Linked DNA regions of Amycolatopsis sp. NBC_01480. The protein of the gene in region 2 binds, or shares a complex with, the protein of the main gene of each other region. Links are inferred from orthologs where the notes say so. Each region holds a gene or a part of one and is shown on either strand. Other genes may lie near its edges. The genes, in order: secA2 and secY.

Region 1 (3,308 bases), 530 kb from region 2 along the record:
TGCGGCTCGCTGGCGCCGATCCCGCGCGGGTCGAAGCCGACCAGGTCGAAGCGCTTGCCGAGGTCGTTCTTGCCGACCTGGTCGAGCAGGCCCGCGGCCGCGACCATGCCGGACGCGCCGGGGCCGCCCGGGTTCACCACCAGCGAGCCGATCCGGGCGCCCGAATCGGTCGCCTTGTGCCGCAGCACGCCGAGCTTGATGGTCTGTCCGTCCGGTTTGTCATAGTCCAGCGGGACGGTGAGCCGCGCGCACTGGATGCCCTGCGCCCGGAAGGCGGACTGCGCGTCGTCCGAGGTCGCGTAGGGTGCGCAGTCGGCCCAGGTCATGCTCTGGCCGTAGAAGCGCTCCAGCCCCGCGGGCACCGGCCCCACCGGTGCGTGCGATTCGGTCGCCGGCGCGGGCAGGGCCTGGCCGCTGTTCGACGAGCACGCCCCGAGCGTGACGGCGAGCAGGCCGGACAGCCCGAGGGCGGCGATTCGGTGGGCACGAGGGCTGGCGCTGACATGAGGGGGCACGGTTTGATCGTGCCATCCGGCCGCGGAACTCCGACGCACCACCGGCGCGTTGGGGAGTAGGGGCCAGCCGCGGTCCGCGTACAGAGCGACACGGCGTTATACAGGACGGGAGACCAGGGGTGGCACTGATCAGCCGGGTGGGCAAGCGGCTCCGCCGGATCATCCAGCGGCCGGGCAGCGTCGAGCTGACGCGTTACGAGGCACTGCTGCCCGCAGTCGAGAAGCTCGAACCCGAGCTCGAAAAGCTGTCCGACCCCGAGCTCACCGAGCGCGCGGGCAAGCTGCGCGAGCAGCTCGACGGCACCACGACGTTCAGCGACGACCAGCTGGTCGAGGTGTGCGCGCTCGGCCGTGAGGCGGCCCGGCGGGCGCTCGACGAGCGGGCGTTCGACGTGCAGGTGCTTGGCACCATGGGCCTGCTCAGCGGGCACGTCGTGCAGATGGAGACCGGTGAGGGCAAGACGCTCGCCGGCGCGCTCGCCGCCGCGGGCCACGCGCTGCGCGGCAAGCGCGTGCACGTCGTCACCGTGAACGACTACCTGGCGCGACGCGACGCGGAGTGGATGGGCCCGGTGTACGACCTGCTCGGCGTGTCCGTCGGCTGGGTCGAGCCCGCGCACTCGCGTGAGCAGCGCAAGGAGGCGTACGGCAAGGACGTCACGTACGGCGCCGTCGCCGAGATCGGCTTCGACGTGCTGCGCGACCGCCTGGTGACCGAGGTCGACGACCTGGTGCAGGGCGCCCCCGAGATCGCGATCGTGGACGAGGCCGACTCGGTGCTCGTCGACGAGGCGCGCGTGCCGCTGGTGATGGCCGGCTCGATCGACCACAACGACGCCGACGAGGAGGTCGCGACCGTCGTCCGGCGGCTGCGGCTGGGCCTGCACTACGAGACCGACTCCGACGGCCGCAACGCCTGGCTGACCAGCGCCGGCTCGTCCGTGGTCGAAAAGTCGCTCGGCGGCATCGACCTCTACGGCGACTCCGGCTCCGACCGGCTCGCCGCGGTGAACGTCGCGCTGCACGCCCACGCGCTGCTCACCCGCGACGTCGACTACCTGGTCCGCGACGGCAAGGTGCAGCTGATCAACGCCGCCCGCGGCCGCGTCGCCGAGCTGCAGCGCTGGCCGGACGGCCTGCAGGCGGCCGTCGAGGCGAAGGAGCAGGTGGCGGCCACCGACCGCGGCGAGATCCTCGACTCGATCACCGTGCAGGCGCTGCTCGCGCGGTACCCGGAGGTCGCGGGCATGACCGGCACCGCCGTGGCGGTGGCCGAGCAGCTGCGCGAGTTCTACCGGCTCGAGGTCGCCGTGATCCCGCCGAACACGCCGAACGTCCGCGAAGACCAGCCGGACCGGATCTTCGGGTCGCCGTCGCAGAAGCTGCGCGCGATCGAGGAGGAGATCCGGAAGGTGCACGAGACCGGGCGGCCGATCCTGGTCGGCACCCAGGACGTCGCCGAGTCCGAGGAGCTGGCGGACAAGCTCGCGAAGGCCGACCTGCCGTGTGTGGTGCTGAACGCGCGCAACGACGCCGAAGAGGCCGCGATCATCGCCGAGGCCGGCAAGAAGGGCGCGGTCACCGTGTCCACGCAGATGGCGGGCCGCGGTACTGACATCCGGCTGGGCGGCACCGAGGGCGCGAGCCGCGAGGAGGTCGCCGAGCTGGGCGGCCTGCACGTGATCGGCACCGCGCGGTACCCGTCGAGCCGGCTCGACGGCCAGCTGCGCGGGCGCTCCGGCCGTCAGGGCGACCCGGGCAGCGCGATCTTCTTCGCCAGCCTGAACGACGACCTGGTGCTGTCGAACGCGCCGGACATCCCCGAGGGCATCGACTCCGACCCGGAGACCGGCGAGGTCACCGACCCGGCCGCGCACCGGCAGATCAACCACGCCCAGCGCGTGGCCGAGGGCGTCGACCTGGAGATCCACCGCAACACCTGGCGCTACACGCGGCTGATCGAGCGGCAGCGCGCCGAGCTGCTGGAGCACCGCGACAAGGTGCTGCGCACGGGCCTGGCGGCCGAGGGCCTGGAGAAGGCGCACCCGGAGAAGTTCGCCGAGCTGAAGGAGAAGCTGGACGACCAGGACCGGCTGGAGCAGCTGTCCCGCGAGGTGCTGCTGTTCCACGTCGACCAGCTCTGGTCCGACCACCTGGCGTACCTGACCGACGTGCGCGAGAGCATCCACCTGCGGGCGCTGGCCCGGGAGACGCCGCTGGACGAGTTCCACCGCGCGGCCATCCCGGAGTTCCACAAGATCATCCCGGAGGCGGCGACGCGCGCGGCGAAGACGCTGGAGGAAGCCGAGATCACCGACGACGGCCTCGACCTGGCCGACAACGGCGTGCGGCGCGCGAACACCACGTGGACCTACCTGGTGCACGACAACCCGTTCGACTCGGACTTCGAGCAGACGATCAAGCGGGTGCGCAGCATGATGAAGATGAAGAAGGCCTGACCCAGCCGGAAAATGGCTCGTGAGTGTCTATGACGGTTCTAACCGTCATAGACACTCACGAGCATTTCCGCCCACATTCGCTCGGCTGGGGGTGCCGCGGTGGGACAGAATGGCGGCATGCCGCAACTGCGCATCGCACTGGCCCAGGTCAACACCACCGTCGGCGACCTCGACGGGAACACCGCGCTCACCGTCGAGTGGACCCGCAAGGCCGCCGAGGCCGGCGCCCACGTCGTCGTGTTCCCCGAGATGTCCCAGACCGGCTACCCGGTGGAGGACCTGACGCTGCGCCGGACGTTCGCCGCCGCGTCCCGCAAATCCGTCGACGAACTCG
Region 2 (3,266 bases):
CACCGCGAACGAGATGTCGGTGAGCCGCGCGCCCGCCCGGACCGCCTTGATGCCGGCCCACATGGCCTGCTCGGTGGAGGCGGACAGCGCCAGGTCCTTCTCGCCGACCTCGCCGATGGCCAGCGTCACGGCGGAGTCGCCGTGCCAGCCCTCGAGGATCGCGCCGCAGTCCACGGAGATCAGGTCGCCCTCGGCGAGCACCTGCTTGCCCGACGGGATGCCATGCACGATCTGCTCGTTCACCGACGCGCAGATGGACGCCGGGAACCCGTGGTAGCCCTTGAAGGAGGGCACCGCGCCGGCGTCACGGATGGTCTGCTCGGCCAGCTCGTCCAGCTCGGCAGTGCTGACCCCGGCCCGCGCCTTGGCCCGGACGGCGGCCAGCGTCTTCGCGACGACCAGCCCGGCCGCCCGCATCGCCTGCAGCTCGCCCGGCGTCTTGACCTCGATCATGCGCCCACGGCGGAGCACTTGCAGAACACGCAATCCTCCGAGATTCACGTGCGGTCGCGCAGCGCTTTCAGCACGCGGTCCGAGATCTCGTCGACCTCGCCGACTCCGTCCACGCTGATCAGGATGTCGGCGTAGTACTCCAGCAGCGGCGCGGTCTCCGACACGTAGATCTGCTGGCGGCGGCGGATCACGTCTTCGGTGTCGTCCGCGCGGCCGCGGGCCATCAGCCGGCCCACCACCACGTCCTCCGGCACCTGGAGCTGGATCACGGCGTCGAGCTTGAGGTCCGACTCGGCGAGGATCTCACCGAGCACGTCGGCCTGCTTGGTGTTGCGGGGGAAGCCGTCGAGCAGGAAGCCGGCCTTGGCGTCCGGCTCGGCCAGGCGCTCGCGCACCATTTCGTTCGTCACCGAGTCCGGCACCAGCTCGCCGGAGTCCAGGTACCGCTTGGCCTCCTGGCCGAGCGGGGTCTCCTGGCCGACGTGCGCGCGGAACAGGTCGCCGGTCGAGATGTGCGGGATCCGCAGCTGCTCGGACAGGGCGATGGCCTGCGTACCTTTGCCCGCTCCGGGCGGGCCCACGAGAACCAGGCGCGTCACTTCAAGAACCCTTCGTAGTTGCGCTGCATCAGCTGGCTTTCGATCTGCTTGACGGTGTCGAGGCCGACACCCACCATGATCAGCACAGCCGTGCCACCGAACGGGAAGTTCTGATTGTTCCCGCTGCCGGTGAGGGACAGGAAGAAGTTCGGGAGGATCGCGATGATGCCCAGGTAGAGCGAGCCCGGCAGGGTGATCCGGCCGAGGACGTAGCTCAGGTATTCCGCGGTGGGACGCCCGGGGCGGATGCCCGGGATGAAGCCGCCGAACTTCTTCATCTCGTCCGCACGCTCGTCCACGTTGAACGTGATCGTGATGTAGAAGTACGTGAAGAAGATGATCAGCGCGAAGTAGAGCAGGACGTGCACCCAGCTGCTCTGGTTGACCACGAAGTTCTGGATGAAGGACTGCCAGCCGGAGTTGCTGTTCGGGTCGCCGATGAGCTGGCTGAGCAGCTGCGGCAGGTAGAGCAGCGACGAGGCGAAGATGACCGGGATGACACCGGCCTGGTTCACCTTGATCGGCAGGTAGGTCGAGGTGCCGCCGTACATCCGGCGGCCGACCATGCGCTTGGCGTACTGCACCGGGATCCGGCGCTGGCCCTGTTCCACGAAGATGACGCTGGCGATGATCACCAGGCCGAAGATGCAGATCATGACCAGGGCGACGCCGCCGCCGTTGCTCAGGATGTTGGCGCCCTCGGACGGGATGCGGGCCGCGATGTTCAGGAAGATCAGCACGGACATGCCGTTGCCGACGCCGCGCTCGGTGATCAGCTCGCCCAGCCACATCATCACGGCGGTGCCCGCGGTCATCGTGCAGACGATGATCGCCAGCGAGTAGACGCTGTTGTCCGGGATGATGTGCTGCTGGCAGCCCTGGAACAGGGTGCCGCGGTCGGCCAGCGCGACGACGCCGGTGGCCTGCAGGATCGCCAGCGCGATCGTCAGGTACCGGGTGTACTGCGTCAGCTTGTTCTGGCCGGACTGGCCTTCCTTCTTCAGCTCCTCGAACCGCGGGATGACCACGGTGAGCAGCTGGATGATGATGCTCGCCGTGATGTACGGCATGATGCCGGTCGAGAACAGCGACAGCTGCAGCAGCGCCCCGCCGCTGAACAGGTTCAGCAGCTGGTAGACGCCTTGCTGGTCCGCCTGAGAGCTACAGGCCTGGACTGCGGAGAACGAGATCCCGGGTGCCGGAATGGCGGCACCGATCCGGTAGACCGCGACGATGGCTAGCGTGAACAGGATCTTCTTGCGTAGATCCGGCGTCGCGAGAGCCGAGCGGAAGGCGCTGAGCACGCGGGGGACCTCCTCGGCGTCGTCGGCTGTCCTACCGACGATCGGCTTGGCCGGTACAGGACCGGCGGGAACACAGCTCACTGGCGGTAAAGCCAGGAACGCCTCAGGGCACACTGGTCCCGAAGCGTGTCGCCGACTCTAACAGCTTCACCGGGCGTGTCCGCAGTGTGTGTGCGTTTTCCGTCCGGGCACCGTCCGGGGGCCTGGCGCAGAGGCGCAGGTTGGGCCGTTCGCAGGCGGAGATGATCACCTGTTCGGCCCCGGCCGGAGGTCGCTTTCCGGACGTGCTTTGCCGCTCCCCCAAGCGTTTTCGCCCGTTGCGAACACTCTCGGCGGACAGCACGATGGCCCGCCCGGCAGGTGCCGGACGGGCCATCGTCGGGTGGTGCGTCAGTTGGTGGTGGCGGTGCCACCGGCGGCTTCGAGCTTCTCCTTGGCAGAGCCGGAGAAACCGTCGGCCGTGACGTCGAGCTTGACGCCGTTCAGGTCGCCGTTGCCGAGGACCTTGACGAGCTGGCCCTTGCGGACGAGCCCGCCCGCGACCAGCTCCTCGACGCCGACCTTGCCACCGTCCGGGAAGACGCGGGCGATGTCGCCCACGTTCACCGGCTGGTACTCGGTGCGGAAGCGGTTCTTGAAGCCACGCAGCTTCGGCAGCCGCATGTGGATGGGCATCTGCCCACCCTCGAAGCCGGCCGGCACGTTCTTCCGGGCCTTGGTGCCCTTGGTACCGCGGCCGGCGGTCTTGCCCTTCGAGCCCTCACCACGGCCGACGCGCATCTTCTCGCGCTTCGCACCGGGGGCGGGACGGAGGTGGTGGATCTTGATGGCGGTCATGACTGGACCTCCTCGACCACCACGAGGTGGCGGACGGCCCGGATCAGGCCGCGCACCTCGGGGGTGTCTTCAC

Evidence for each region.
Region 1: the proteins of secY (region 2) and secA2 are in contact, whole or in part, in a crystal structure (PDB 3DIN), measured with the Thermotoga maritima proteins. The link is inferred for Amycolatopsis sp. NBC_01480 from one-to-one orthologs. Residues at the interface, in WP_004081795.1 of Thermotoga maritima: Glu108, Gly109, Glu110, Glu111, Ala236, Glu237, Arg238, Arg239, Ile240, Thr241, Ile242, Gln243, Tyr244, Ala245, Arg246, Arg247, Val248, Thr249, Gly250, Arg251, Arg252, Val253, Tyr254, Gly256, Ala257, Ser258, Thr259, Tyr260, Leu261, Pro262; in WP_004082002.1 of Thermotoga maritima: Glu261, Ala262, Arg263, Lys300, Ala301, Arg302, Thr303, Ile304, Ile305, Leu323, Tyr324, Asp325, Pro326, Val329, Ser330, Tyr333, Ile336, Lys340, Phe345, Val349, Glu363, Phe364, Tyr374, Ser375, Gly376, Gly377, Glu393, Ile395, Thr482, Ser483.

Annotation. Positions count from the first base shown.
Region 1 is NZ_CP109442.1:4,514,600-4,517,907, reverse strand. What follows is about bases 309-3,304. They hold secA2 (accessory Sec system translocase SecA2), read left to right. Parts: upstream 309-634; coding sequence 635-2,974; downstream 2,975-3,304. Other genes in these bases: OG371_RS21715 (NAD+ synthase), read left to right, coding at 3,092-3,304; OG371_RS21725 (alpha/beta hydrolase), read right to left, coding at 309-461. Also shown: more of OG371_RS21725, read right to left, coding at 1-308; more of OG371_RS21715, read left to right, coding at 3,305-3,308. UniProt on the Escherichia coli protein: Required for protein export, interacts with the SecYEG preprotein conducting channel.
Region 2 is NZ_CP109442.1:3,988,275-3,991,540, reverse strand. Bases 203-3,156 are described here. They hold secY (preprotein translocase subunit SecY), read right to left. Parts: upstream 2,357-3,156; coding sequence 1,049-2,356; downstream 203-1,048. Other genes in these bases: rplO (50S ribosomal protein L15), read right to left, coding at 2,747-3,156; OG371_RS19200 (adenylate kinase), read right to left, coding at 498-1,052; map (type I methionyl aminopeptidase), read right to left, coding at 203-453. In the rest of the region: more of map, read right to left, coding at 1-202; more of rplO, read right to left, coding at 3,157-3,193; rpmD (50S ribosomal protein L30), read right to left, coding at 3,190-3,266. UniProt on the Escherichia coli protein: The central subunit of the protein translocation channel SecYEG. Consists of two halves formed by TMs 1-5 and 6-10.